DNA from 4 places in the Kosakonia sp. N21 genome. Region 2 is predicted to be linked to each of the others. Evidence: predicted binding sites of a transcription regulator. Region 2 holds the regulator's gene; each other region holds the start of a gene.
The links. The regulator Fur, encoded in region 2, represses iron uptake genes when iron is present. The targets are predictions, from matches to a motif close to ATAATAATGAGAACNACTATCAA.

Region 1 (3,432 bases), on a different contig from region 2:
ATGGTGTTACCCAATGCGAAAGCAAAGAACGGGATCAGCGTCTGCACCGCCTTGCTAAAGAATTCCCTCAGTTCCGGATCAAGGTTACCCAGTGCGAACCCCACCAGGAAGGGCAATACCGCGCCGACAAACACATGCGGCTCAAACGAGGCGATACCCGCAGTACCGAGAATAATCATCGTCATCAACGGGCCGGACTCCAGCGACATCAGCACAAACGCCCCGGCTTCCTCTTTCGTGCCGTATTGCTGCATGATCGACGCATAAAGCCCGCCGTTGGTCATATCCATCGAGGCCACCAGCGCCAGCGTCGACAGCCCGGCAAAAAATCCGACTTCAACACCGTGCGCCGGGATCACGCGCGACGCCACCGCCGCAACCACCCATGCCACGGCAATTTTGGTGACCACCAGCGTACCGGATTTCCGCAGCACCGTACCGGTCGCGCTCAGTTTGATCGACGCCCCCATGCAGAAAAACCACACCGCCAGAATCGGCACCGTACCGGTGATCATACCGTTGGTAAAAGAGCCAAAATATTTCCCCGCTCCCGGCGCAAAGGTGTGGCACAACGCACCGATGAACAAGGGAACCAGCATCATACCGCCCGGAATTCTCTCTATTGCACGTTTGATTTGCATATTCTCACCTGTCGTCAAAACCGTCTGATTTTGCTGCGCCGGGCAAAAAACACTCAGCGCCGATGAGGTGATGTTAGAACCCGTTTCCGGTGAGAAAAGTGATCAATCATGCATAACGAAACAATATTTCATTATTTTAGGATCATCGTTTTTATTGTCTGCACTCATGTAAAGCGACATAAAAAAACCCCCGTCGGCAGCGCCTGGCGGGGGTTTTGCCTCACCTTACGGTGAGTGACGAAACAGACTTATTTTTTCGCCGCGAAACGCGCAGCAGCTTCGTCCCAGTTCACCACGTTCCAGAACTCTTTGATGTAGTCCGGGCGGCGGTTCTGGAATTTCAGGTAGTAAGCGTGTTCCCACACATCCAGACCCACGATCGGGAAGCCAGAGGCGCCGGAAATCGCTTCACCCATCAGCGGGGAGTCCTGGTTTGCAGTAGAAACCACCGCCAGTTTGTCGCCTTTCAGCACCAGCCAGGCCCAGCCGGAACCAAAGCGGGTTGCTGCTGCTTTTTCGAATTCTGCTTTGAAATTATCTACGGAACCGAAATCACGCTCGATTGCCGCTTTCAGGTCACCCTGCAGAGTGGTGTCTTTTTTCAGACCTTTCCAGAACAGGCTATGGTTCGCGTGACCGCCTGCGTTGTTACGCAGAACGGTTTTTTTGTCCGCCGGCAGCTGGTCCAGTTTGGTGATCAGCTCTTCAGCAGACAGATTTGCGAACTCCGGCAGACTTTCCAGCGCTGCGTTTGCATTGTTCACATAAGTCTGATGATGTTTGGTGTGATGGATTTCCATCGTTTGTTTGTCGAAGTGCGGCTCAAGGGCATCATACGCGTACGGCAGAGCAGGCAATGTATAGCTCATAATCATCTCCATTAAAGGTGTAAGCGGCTACTGTGTTAACGCCGCGTAAGCAGTTGGTTCATTATAGTTAATTAAATGATATTGAAAATGTTTATCAATGCCGTAGTTTTTATAAGGTTATAACTTTTGGTTATGTTATTGAAACTGTGAAGCTGCTCACCTCCATAACGCGCTGATTGCCAGCTCTCGCCGTTACGCGGCAAACGCCTCAAGGTTAATCCTCTGACCGATTTTTACACTCATCGGGTCGGCTGCTCGTATCCCGGCGATAAAAACAAAGAGGATTGAAAATGAGTAACGCGATTACGATGGGTATTTTATGGCATTTGATAGGTGCAGCCAGTGCAGCCTGTTTCTATGCCCCGTTTAAAAAGGTGAAACATTGGTCCTGGGAAACCATGTGGTCAGTCGGCGGCATCGTCTCCTGGCTGATCCTTCCCTGGACAATCAGCGCGCTGTTATTGCCGGATTTTTGGGCCTATTTCAGCTCGTTTAATGCCTCCACGCTGCTGCCGGTGTTCCTGTTCGGCGCAATGTGGGGGATCGGTAACATCAACTATGGCCTGACCATGCGCTACCTGGGCATGTCGATGGGCATTGGTATCGCCATTGGCATAACGCTGATTGTCGGTACGCTGATGACGCCGATCATCAACGGTAACTTCTCTGTGCTGATTGGCACCGAAGGCGGTCGTATGACGCTGCTGGGCGTGCTGGTTGCCCTTATCGGCGTGGCTATCGTCATCCGTGCAGGCCAGTTGAAAGAGCGCAAAATGGGTATCAAGGCCGAAGAGTTCAGCCTGAAAAAAGGGCTGGCGCTGGCCATCATGTGCGGCGTCTTCTCTGCCGGGATGTCCTTTGCCATGAATGCCGCCAAACCGATGCACGAAGCCGCAGCGGCACTGGGTATCGATCCGCTCTATACGGCGTTGCCAAGCTATGTGGTGATCATGGGCGGCGGCGCGCTGGTCAACCTCGGCTTCTGCTTTATTCGTCTGGCAAAAGTGAAGAACTTGTCGGTAAAAGCCGACTTCTCGCTGGCAAAACCACTGCTTATCAGCAACATCCTGCTCTCTGCGCTGGGCGGTCTGATGTGGTATCTGCAGTTCTTCTTCTACGCCTGGGGTCACGCGCGTATTCCGGCGCAGTATGACTACATCAGTTGGATGCTGCACATGAGCTTCTACGTGTTGTGCGGCGGTATTGTTGGACTGGTGCTGAAAGAGTGGAACAATGCGGGCAGACGCCCCGTGAGCGTGTTGAGCCTGGGCTGCGTGGTGATCATTGTCGCGGCCAATATCGTTGGCCTCGGCATGGCTAACTGATCAGGCGGCAACCCGACTACGATGACGCCATTGACCTGGCGTCATCCCCACTTCCCGGCTAAACACCACCGAAAAGTAGTTACTGTCTTCAAACCCGCACTGCATCGCAATCTCACTGATCATCTGCTCGGAATGCTGCAACAGATACTGCGCATGGCAAATGCGTAACTGGCGCAAATAGTGATTGATGGTCATCCCGGTCTGACTGCGGAATTGCTGGCGCAGCGCCCGCTCGCTGCACTGCTCCTGCTCACAGAACTGCTCCAGCACAAAGCTGCGATTCAGGCTGCCGGACAGCGCGGTAATCAGCTTATCCAGCAGCGCTTCGCTGTGGGTGGCGGCAAGATTATCGGTGGCGAAACGGTGGCGTTTTAGCGTCAACACCAGCTGTGCAAACAGCGTTTCCGCCATGAGATTGTCGAGGGGATCGGGCCTGGCGCTCTCGTGCTCAAGTTGCGTAATGACCTGTCGCGCCTGCGCCATACCGGTGCTACCGATGCGCCAGTGTGGCGTCCACGGCGAGCCATTAAGCCCGGGAATATGCGCTGCCCAGTCGAGGTTCAACGTCAGCCGGTCCGGGCAGTAAATAATGTTTTG
Region 2 (3,432 bases):
TGGCCCGGACAGCAACAACAACGGGAGCGGTTTCTTTACCCGCGCGGATTACATCGAGATCCTGAAGTATGCTAAAGCCCGGCAGATTGAGGTCATTCCGGAAATCGATATGCCGGCCCATGCGCGTGCGGCAGTTATCTCTATGGAAGCCCGTTACGATCGACTGATGAAAGAGGGCAACGAGCAGGCCGCGGCGCAGTTCCGTTTGCTGGATCCAACGGATACCTCCAACACCACCGGGGTACAGTTTTATAACCGTACCGGCTACCTTAACCCTTGCCTCGACTCGTCACGCAATTTTGTCGACAAAGTGATCGGTGAAATCCAGCAGATGCATAAAGAAGCGGGCCTGCCGCTGCAAACCTGGCATTTTGGCGGCGATGAGGCAAAAAATATTTACCTCGGCGTTGGCTACACCGATCAGAAGAACCCGGAGGCGGGCAAGGGCATCATCGATAAGAGCAAGCAGGACAAACCGTGGGCGAAGTCGCAGGCGTGTCAGGCGATGATCAAAGACGGAAAAGTGACGGATGTTGAGCATCTTTCCAGCTATTTTGGCGTTGAAGTCAGCAAACAGGTGAAAGCCCGCGGCATTAATACGATGCAGGCCTGGCAGGATGGTCTGAAAGATGCCAAAGACGCGTCGGTATTCGCCACCGATCATGTCAACGTTAACTTCTGGGACACGCTCTACTGGGGCGGTTTTGACTCGGTTAATGACTGGGCAAACAAAGGGTTCCGCGTCATCGTTTCCAACCCGGATTATGTCTATCTCGATTTCCCGTATGAAGTGAACCCGCAAGAGAGCGGCTATTACTGGGGCACGCGCTTTAGCGACGAACGTAAGATCTTCAGTTTCGCGCCGGACAATATGCCGCAAAACGCCGAAACCTCGGTCGACCGGGATGGCAACCCCTTTACCGCGAAGTCAGATAAACCGTGGCCTGGGGCGTATGGCCTCTCCGCACAGTTGTGGAGCGAAGTGGTACGCACTGATAACCAGATGGAGTATATGATCTATCCGCGTCTGGTTGCGGTGGCGGAGCGCGCATGGCATCGCGCGGCCTGGGAGCAGGACTACAAAGCCGGGCGTGAGTATAAAGGCGGTGAAACGCACATGGTCGATGTTCGTGCTCTGGATAAAGACTGGACGCGCTTTGCCAACGTGTTAGGCAGTCGCGAGCTGGCAAAACTGGATAAAGCGGGTATTCATTACCGCCTGCCGGTGCCGGGTGCTCGCGTGGTGGGCGGCGTGCTTGAAGCCAACACCAGCTTCCCTGGCATGGTGGTGGAGTACTCTACCGACGGCGGCAAACACTGGCAGCGTTATAACGATAGCGCCCGCCCGCAGGTGAGTGGGGACGTGCAGGTGCGCACCGCCAGCCCGGACGGAAAACGCGTGAGTCGTGTGGACAGTGTCAAAGCGTGATTGCTATGCAAGCCGGATAGGGCGCAGCCTGCTGCTGTTATCCGGCAACTAAAAAAAAAGCCAACCGTCAGGTTGGCTTTTGCATATCAGAATGGATTATTTCGCGTCGTGCGCGCTTTCATCTTCGCGGCAGTCACCTTCAGCGCAGTGGCCATACAGGTAGAGACTGTGGTTCGTCAGACGAATGCCGTGTTTGGCGGCGATTTCACGCTGACGCGCTTCAATAGAATCATCACTGAATTCGATCACTTTGCCGCAATCGAGGCAAATCAGGTGATCGTGGTGATGTTGCTGGGTCAGTTCAAAAACGGACTTGCCGCCTTCGAAGTTATGACGGGTCACAATGCCGGCGTCATCGAACTGGTTCAATACACGGTAAACCGTAGCCAGGCCGATCTCTTCGCCCATGTCGATCAGTCGCTTGTATAAATCTTCCGCACTGACATGATGGTTATCCGGCTCCTGAAGAACTTCCAGGATTTTTAACCGAGGAAGCGTGACTTTCAGGCCGGCCTTCTTTAATGCGGTATTGTTGTCAGTCATGCGGAATCTGTCCTGTTGCTATACGATTCACTTCCTTAGCGGAAGTTATAGGAATGCACCTGGGATAATGCGTCTCATTATAGAACTGCCATGCCTAAATGAAAACTGCAAGCCCTCAAGTAAAGTAAGCTTATAAAACGTGGTGTCGCCGACAAAGTCCCGTGCGGCAGCCCAAGTTTAGCAGGGCTTATTGTACAGTGATGAATAAAAAAGTTAAAAATTTGTAGCAATTATTTCCATCGCTTGTACCTATTAATACGGCGCAACCCACAGGCTGCGCCGTAAACATCAGGCATTAATGATGTCGTCCAGGTGCAGCTCTTCCGAAACCTGCTTAACCCATTTCTGCACGCGTTCTGCGGTCAGTTCCGGCTGACGATCTTCATCAATCGCCAGACCCACAAAGTGATCATCATCCACCAGGCCTTTAGACGCTTCAAAATGGTAGCCAGCAGTCGGCCAGTGGCCCACGATGGTGGCGCCGCGCGGTTCAATGATGTCGCGGATAGTCCCCAGCGCATCACAGAAATATTCTGCGTAATCTTCCTGGTCGCCACAGCCGAACAGGGCGACTAACTTACCGTTGAAATCCACTTCTTCCAGCGTCGGGAAAAAGTCATCCCAGTCGCACTGCGCTTCGCCATAATACCAGGTTGGGATGCCGAGCAGCAGAATGTCATAGCCTTCGAGATCTTCTTTGCTGCTCTTGGCAATGTCATGAACATCGGCAACGTCTTTACCAAGCTGTTTTTGAATCATTTTCGCGATATTTTCGGTGTTGCCGGTATCGCTGCCGAAGAAAATGCCTGTAATTGCCATGAGTAAAATAACCTCTTGAAACTTAATGAGATGGTGGTGGCGTTTAGCCCACAGATAAGGGCAATCATAGCAGAACAGGGAAGCGCGCGGAAACAGCTATCGCGCCGGACTGCACTCTATGACACACGAAAAAAGGCGTAAAAGCGGTGATTCGGAGGATTCGCTATCCGCGTAAGGCGTTGAGCTGGGCCAGCAGCATTTCTTCAATAAGCTCGCTACGGCTCATTTCACGGGCATCCGCCAGCTCGTTTAACGCATCTACCGCTTCAACATTCAGTTTCAATTCAACGCGTTTGAGCCCGCGAACTTTATCGCGTTTTAGCTGGTTACGTTTGTTGATGCGCAACTGTTCATCGCGCGCGAGCGGGTTGGTCTTGGGTCGTCCCGGACGACGCTCATTCGCGAACAGATCTAGTGTCGTACGGTCCGTTTGTTCTTTAGCCATGGTTTAAGCAGCATACTACGGGAAAGACAAGCAATCGGGACGTTGCCCCGGGCTGAATAGCGCGCCATCATACATCAGCGCAACGGGCGCGCCAACGACCGGGCGCGTTCAAACGACCGGTCGCCGTCTTTTTAATCAGTTTGCCTTTTCAGAGAGATAACGACGGATAGCGCGCATGACCGCTTCCGGTTTCTCT
Region 3 (3,432 bases), on a different contig from region 2:
AACACGTCTTTACAGAAGCCGTTGACGATCATCGAGATAGCGTCATCTTCGCTGATGCCACGTTGCAGGCAGTAAAACAGTTGATCTTCACCAATGCGCGATGTGGTCGCTTCATGCTCTAGCTGGGCGCTGTTATTACGGCACTCCACATACGGGAAGGTATGCGCGCCGCTGTCCGGGCCAATCAACATCGAGTCGCACTGCGTGAAGTTACGCGCATTGGTCGCCGTCGGCATGATCTTCACCAGCCCGCGATAGCTGTTCTGACTATGCCCGGCCGAGATCCCTTTCGAGATAATCGTCGATTTGGTGTTCTTACCGATGTGGATCATCTTGGTGCCGGTGTCCGCCTGCTGATGCCCGCTGGTCAGCGCCACCGAGAAGAACTCGCCAATGGAGTTATCGCCGCGCAGGATGCAACTGGGGTATTTCCAGGTGATGGCCGATCCGGTTTCGGACTGGGTCCACGACATTTTGCTGTTGTCGCCCTCGCACAGGGCGCGTTTGGTAACAAAGTTGAGGATCCCGCCGGTGTTGTTATCCCCGGGGAACCAGTTTTGCACCGTCGAATATTTCACTTCGGCGTCTCGATGGATGATCACTTCCACCACCGCGGCATGAAGCTGGTAACTGTCGCGCACCGGCGCTGAGCAGCCTTCAATATAGCTGACGTAACTGCCTTCATCCGCGACCAGAATGGTACGTTCGAACTGTCCGGTTTTTTCGGCATTAATGCGGAAATAGGTCGACAGCTCCATCGGGCAACGCACGCCTTTCGGAATGTAGATAAAGGTACCGTCAGAGGCGACGGCGGCATTCAGCGCGGCAAAAAAGTTGTCGTTGGAAGGAACGACAGTGCCAAGGTACTTTTTCACCAATTCAGGGTGATCGTGGATCGCTTCGCCAAAGGAGCAGAAAATGATGCCCTGTTCAGACAATTTTTCCCGGTAGGTGGTCGCTACCGATACCGAGTCAAAAATGGCGTCCACCGCCACTTCCTTGCCTTCACGCACCGGAACGCCGAGCTGGTTGAAAGCCTCTTCCACCTCTTCTGTCAGCCAGGCATTAGCGCCGGTTTGCTGAACCGCCCCCGGCTGGGATGCGCAGGTGTCGTCGCAATTACCGCAAGAGGGCGCAGAGTAATAGCTGTAATCCTGGTAATCGAGTTTATCGTAGTGCGCTTTCAACCAGTGCGGCTCTTCCATCTCCAGCCATGCATGATAAGCATTCAGTCGGAATTCAAGCATCCACTCAGGTTCGTTACGTTTTGCCGAGATCGCCCGCACCACATCTTCATTGATGCCTTTAGCCAGCTCATCGGTGCTCAACCGGGTAAAAAAGCCCTCTTTATAATTGAGGTTGCCGCCGGTCCAGATTTTGACATCGTCAGTTGCTTCAGTATTACGAGACATAGTACCGCCTATACCCCAAAACTTTCGCCGCAGCCGCATTCATGCTGGGCTTTTGGGTTATGAAATTTGAAGATCTGATTTAACCCTTCACGTACATAATCCACTTCGGTGCCGTCGATGAACGGCATCGCCTGCAAGGGTACGTAGAGACGCGCGCCATCAGACTCATACAGTAAATCGTCGGCCGTCGGCTCCATTACGGTATCTAATACATAACCGAAACCGGCACAGCCGGTCTGCTTAATGCCAAGCCGAACGCCAAGTACACCCGCCTGTTTACTGGCCAGCGCACGGATATGTTCTGCGGCCGCCGGCGTCATGGTCAGCCCGCGCCATGCAAAATCTTGCGGATTAAATGATTCCATCGCTTTACCTCACGTCACCAGATCTGAAGAGCATAATGCTATGTTAGTGATAATGATTATCACTTCAACCCGTATTCCGCAGGGTTATTCCCCGCCAGCCCCTTTTTTCGGCACTTGCTATAAGCATAGACTCTGCGGAAAGGCTTTACAGCCAGGTAAAAAATTGTTTAATAAATTGATAAATAATGACTTTAGGCAAGCCATGGCGGGTAAGCCGGTGAAAAAGAAAAGATGTATAGGCAATACCTATTTTTGAGATAGGATTTTAAAAATTCTTTGCCCCAGAAAGCTTTCTGCATTTCAAAAGGTTAGCGGCATCACAAAACAGGGAGCAAAGGCACGGGTGCCACCGCGGGTGACAATATCTTTTCCGGTTCCTGAATATAATCCACGAAGGCTTTCCCTCTTTTAGGTAGATGTTTTTTGCTTCAATGAGGCTTTGACAATTCGCACCGTCGGTCAGATCCGGATAATTTGTCTGGACAGGGTCATCCTCCCAATCGCAAACAAATCCATTAGTTTCCTGTTTTATTCCCTGGCCGCATTTTTTGCCTGCCATAACACAGCAGAATGGGATTTTACCGTCTTCACCGCTGGTTAATAACTCAGCTATGATAATCGTTGTTAATTACCCGAGCCCGATGCACTGGGCCATCAAACACGGAGAGTATTGGTGATGACGCAGTCAATGATGTCGTATTCAGATACAGGTACAGGATTTCCCGTTTTATTAGGCCACAGCTACCTGTTTGATAAATCCATGTGGTCACCGCAAATTGACACGCTGACCAAATATTTCCGCGTTATTGCGACGGATTTATGGGGCCACGGGCAGTCGCCGGACCTGCCCGCATCGACATCGTCCATGGCCGACATCGCCAACGATCATTTAGTCTTGATGGACGCGCTCGGCATCCATGAATTTGCCGTGGTGGGTTTATCCGTTGGCGGAATGTGGGGTGCCGAACTGGCCGCCGCCGCCCCGGAAAGAGTCAAGGCATTGATGTTGTTTGACACGTTTGTGGGCGATGAGACGCAAGCGGCAAAAGACCGCTATTTCATGATGTTAGATACCATCAACTCGCTGGGCAGTATTCCCGTGCCGCTACTCGAATATGCGGTTGCGCAATTCTACTCCAGATATGCCAGGCCGGAAGATACCCAACAGCTCACCGCCTCGCTCTCCGCACTACGTTCCGAACCCTTACGCACCAGCATTGTGCCGCTGGGCAAACTGATTTTCGGCCGCCCGAATCGCCTGGCTTTACTGGAGACCATCACCTGCCCGACGCACGTTGCCACCGGGGCGCTCGATTTACCTCGTCCTGTCACCGAAGGACGGCTGATGGCGGAAAGATTAGGTTGTGACTTCACCCTGATCCCCAATGCCGCACATATCAGTAACCGTGAAAACCCGGAAGTGGTGACGCAACTGATTGTCGATTTCCTGAGGCAGTACGGGTAACAAAACGGTTACCCGCCGCAGATAACGGCCTAGAGCTTAATCACGTTCAGGCCGTAATCTGCCGGATCAACAATGTCCTCCAGCACACCGATTTGCGCTAAGTCGCTTCCCGACACCACGCTGCTGATATTGCTTTCAGGAAAGCGCAGATTTTTGACAATATGCACCACGCCCGGTTTACCTTTGCGGT
Region 4 (3,432 bases), 470 kb from region 2:
GCCAGCGTAGCGCTCAGGCCGTTCAGTTGTTCGAACCAGGTGCCAACGTTGAATTTCGCGCTGACTTCACCGCCATAGATAAAGGCCTTATCGCGGTTTTCCGCCTGATAAGTGGTGTAGATATTGGAAGGAACGTTGGTGAATTTATCCGGGTTACCTGAACGAGTGTAACGGGTATAGGCGATAAAGTTTTTATAGCTGTTGTAGAACAGCGCCGTACGCAGCGTTACCCCGTCGGTGACGTCGCCCTTCATGCCCCATTCCAGGTTGTTGCTGGTTTCGGTTTTCAGATCGGTGTTGCCGATCAACGCATACTGCCCACGTCCGGCATAGCTTGAACCCAGGTTCCACGAGCCGTACAACTGGCTGGCGTTCGGGAACTCCGCCCCGCGCTTATATTGCAGGTAGGTCATCAGGCGCGGCGTGAGGTCGTACTGGAAGGTCAGCGACGGCAGCAACTGGGTGTCTGAATTTTTACCGTACAACGACGAGACGGACGACTCCGTCAGCACGCTGCTGTTGGTCGTCAGGCTGGAGAGGTTATCCGGTTTGGTGGACTGATGCACAACGCGCGCGCCAGGAATGATGGCGAAGTGGTGGCCATCTGCATCGAAGTTAATCTGATCCTGCACGAACCCGCCCACGGTGTAGCTGCGGCTGTTCGCTTCCGGCTGCATGATCACACTGAAGGCGCTCGGTACCGGCGACTGACTAAACGGGCGCTCGGTTTTGCTGGTACTGGCGTTAAAGCCTGCGCTCAGATCATGACGACCGAGCGTTTTCGCCAGCGCATTCTGAATGCCCCAGGTGTCGGTATCATAGTTGGAGTAGACCGTCTCCATGCTACCGGTGGTGCTGTCCGGCATCCAGGTGCGGTCATGCGCCTCGGTGTGCTGGTAGTAGACTTTGCTGGACATGCTATCGAGCCAGTCGTTCATTGGCGTCCAGTCATCTTTCAGGCTAACGCCCCAGCGCCGGGTCTGACTGGTTTGCTGCGCATCGCCGAGGATCGTGCTGCCGCTGCTGTTCCAGCTATCGTAGTGGGTGTGGTTGGTCTTGTGGTAATAATCCAGCGTCGCCGTCAGTTTGTGCGCCTCATTGGGCTGCCAGATGCCGGAGGCCATCATCGCATCGGAGTGCCAGTTCGCCGGATAAGCGTCCAGAGTGCCGCTGTTGTTACGGGTCTGCTGACCGTCGCGGCGGCTGTAGACAAAAATGCCGCGCAGGGTGTCGTCCCCGGCCGCGCCGGTTATGCCGTTGTGCCAGCTACGGTCGGCGGAGTCGTAATCGCTCTGGTAACCAAAGTAGGTCTCTTTCCCCTGACGCAGGTAGTCGTCGGCAGATTTCGGTTTAAAGGAGACGTTGCCGCCAATCGAGGTGTTGGCGTTATCCGTTGATGTCGCGCCGGACTGAATATCGACGCTACCGTACATATACGGATCGATGTAATCGCGGCCAATGCCGAAGGTGTTCAGGCCTGCGCGACTGACATAGCTGCGGCCGGTGGCATCGGGCTGTGGGATCCCATCAACATCAATGCCGACACGGTTGCTTTCCAGACCACGAATGTTATAGCCGGTGTAACCGCCGCGATCAAAGCCGCTTTTCCCGTTGCCGGAACCGCCGCTGGCGCCGGTGGCGCTGATCAACGGCTCATAGCGCATAATGGAGCCAAAATCTTTCGCGCCTTTATTTTGCAGATCCTGCGCGCTGACCGAATGGTCGCTCCCGGCTTTTAATACCGGCGCAGGCGCTGTGACGACCATCTCTTCAGCGGTATCTTGCTGGGAGTTGGCGGAAATTGTGGGGGTATCAGCCGCACTGGCGGAGGTCTGATACAGTGCTGCGAGTAGTGAAGTCACCAGCACACGCTTGCTAAAGCGAGGCCGGGAAAGTTGCGATGTATACATAGTTTTGCAAGCCCAGGTGTTATTAGTATCAGGCTCACTGCTTACTTCCAGTCGTACGTGGAATTGTGCCGTGTCCGCACCCGACACTGATGGCCAACTCTCATCTTATTGAGCCAGATAATAATGATAATAATTATCACTTGCAATAACTTAATTATTCTTCACATTCCTCCCCCTACATTGCCTACAATGGTTGTCTACTACGCGCTTACGGTGACGATAAAATGAGCAAACCCACCATTACTCTGCATTACTGCTCCCAGTGTAACTGGATGCTACGCGCCAGCTGGATGGCGCAGGAATTACTGCATACCTTCAGTACCGATCTCGATGCGGTCACCCTGAAGCCAGGCACCGGCGGGATTTTTGTTATCGATATTGACGGTCACGTTATCTGGGATCGCAAGCAGGATAGCGGTTTCCCCGATGCCGCAGAATTAAAACGCCGCGTACGCGACTACTGCTTCCCGGAAAAAACGCTGGGCCATGTGGAGAAAAGCATGTAAGGAGGGATAAGGCGCATGACAGCGCTTCGCGTCTCAGGCCCGTTGAAGTTCCCTCCTTTGCTAACACGCAGAAAATAGCCTGTTGCGTGGGCAACAAAAAGGTCGCCGTAGCGACCTTTTTGTTACTTTTTCACCGGTTGCGGCTTTTTATCGCCGGACTCGGGTGCGTTGTGTGGATCATCTTTTTCAACTTTCAGCACAGGATCCTCCCTATTGCCTTCCGTCCTTTGACTATAGATACCCACAGCGAAAAGAAGCCAGGCGGCAAACGAAAAAAAAACCGCTCAGTCAGAGCGGCTGCAAATGCGACACCAGGGTTTGGTAAAGTGTAGAACTGCATGAAATATAAACATTTTTTGGATAACTTCAATGCAATTACCATGAAAAAAATCATTCCAAATGATCGGTATATTTCATTACAACAAATTGTTTTATAAGGATATTCTTGTACACATTTTGCGAATGGTTAGCAGGCTCATTGTTAGTAACGAATATGCAATTGCATACCTTCAGGTACAGAGCGGATTTCCTGTCCCTGAGGGTGATTTTTTCGTCATTTCTCCGCAGAAGAAGAATGCGCTGTCAGCCTGGATTATCGGCCTTGCGCGTCTGTATCCGGTTAGCCATTTTGTTAACCAGACGCCGTTGGCTGGGGGTAAGATGAAGGGTTACTGCTGCCTCATTAATAAAAATAAGTGTTGATATCATTCTGTTAGGGTCGATATACAGGAAATTCTCACACCCTTCTATTGCCATTATATCGCTGGGGTTTTCTTCTTTATTTTCTCTCATCATTTTACTCAGGTTTTTATTTCATAGCACAGCAATGTACTCGTTGCGCTGATGAACAATAATCTTTGCAAAAGATTACCGTTGCATAATATTATGCGGGTCATCATATTTTAATTTCACAATAAAGAATCAGTTAACGTAATATCACTCTCACAATAACGAAGTAAACGAGCCGTTTCCGACCCGCTTGCTATTGACGTACCATTTCAATGATGACTGACCGT

Region 1: sodA (superoxide dismutase [Mn]) is a predicted target of Fur. The motif match lies at 1,586-1,608, and genes of this name have one in related genera.
Region 3: sufA (Fe-S cluster assembly scaffold SufA) is a predicted target of Fur. The motif match lies at 1,818-1,840, and genes of this name have one in related genera.
Region 4: ACQ3G7_RS06535 (TonB-dependent receptor domain-containing protein) is a predicted target of Fur. The motif match lies at 2,028-2,050, and genes of this name have one in related genera.

Annotation. Positions count from the first base shown of each region.
Region 1 covers NZ_JBOBHR010000012.1:80,361-83,792, forward strand. The annotation lists gene kdgT (2-keto-3-deoxygluconate transporter) at 1-641, opposite strand, end outside; gene sodA (superoxide dismutase [Mn]) at 890-1,510, opposite strand; gene rhaT (L-rhamnose/proton symporter RhaT) at 1,801-2,835, shown strand; gene rhaR (HTH-type transcriptional activator RhaR) at 2,836-3,432, opposite strand, start outside.
Region 2 covers NZ_JBOBHR010000002.1:123,495-126,926, reverse strand. The annotation lists gene ACQ3G7_RS04385 (beta-N-acetylhexosaminidase) at 1-1,429, shown strand, start outside; gene fur (ferric iron uptake transcriptional regulator) at 1,526-1,972, opposite strand; gene fldA (flavodoxin FldA) at 2,261-2,791, opposite strand; gene ybfE (LexA regulated protein) at 2,955-3,236, opposite strand; gene ybfF (esterase) at 3,372-3,432, opposite strand, start outside.
Region 3 covers NZ_JBOBHR010000005.1:241,266-244,697, forward strand. The annotation lists gene sufB (Fe-S cluster assembly protein SufB) at 1-1,412, opposite strand, end outside; gene sufA (Fe-S cluster assembly scaffold SufA) at 1,421-1,777, opposite strand; gene ACQ3G7_RS14260 (CPCC family cysteine-rich protein) at 2,043-2,336, opposite strand; gene ACQ3G7_RS14265 (alpha/beta fold hydrolase) at 2,469-3,242, shown strand; gene ACQ3G7_RS14270 (PilZ domain-containing protein) at 3,272-3,432, opposite strand, start outside.
Region 4 covers NZ_JBOBHR010000002.1:596,968-600,399, forward strand. The annotation lists gene ACQ3G7_RS06535 (TonB-dependent receptor domain-containing protein) at 1-1,910, opposite strand, end outside; gene ACQ3G7_RS06540 (Rdx family protein) at 2,135-2,416, shown strand.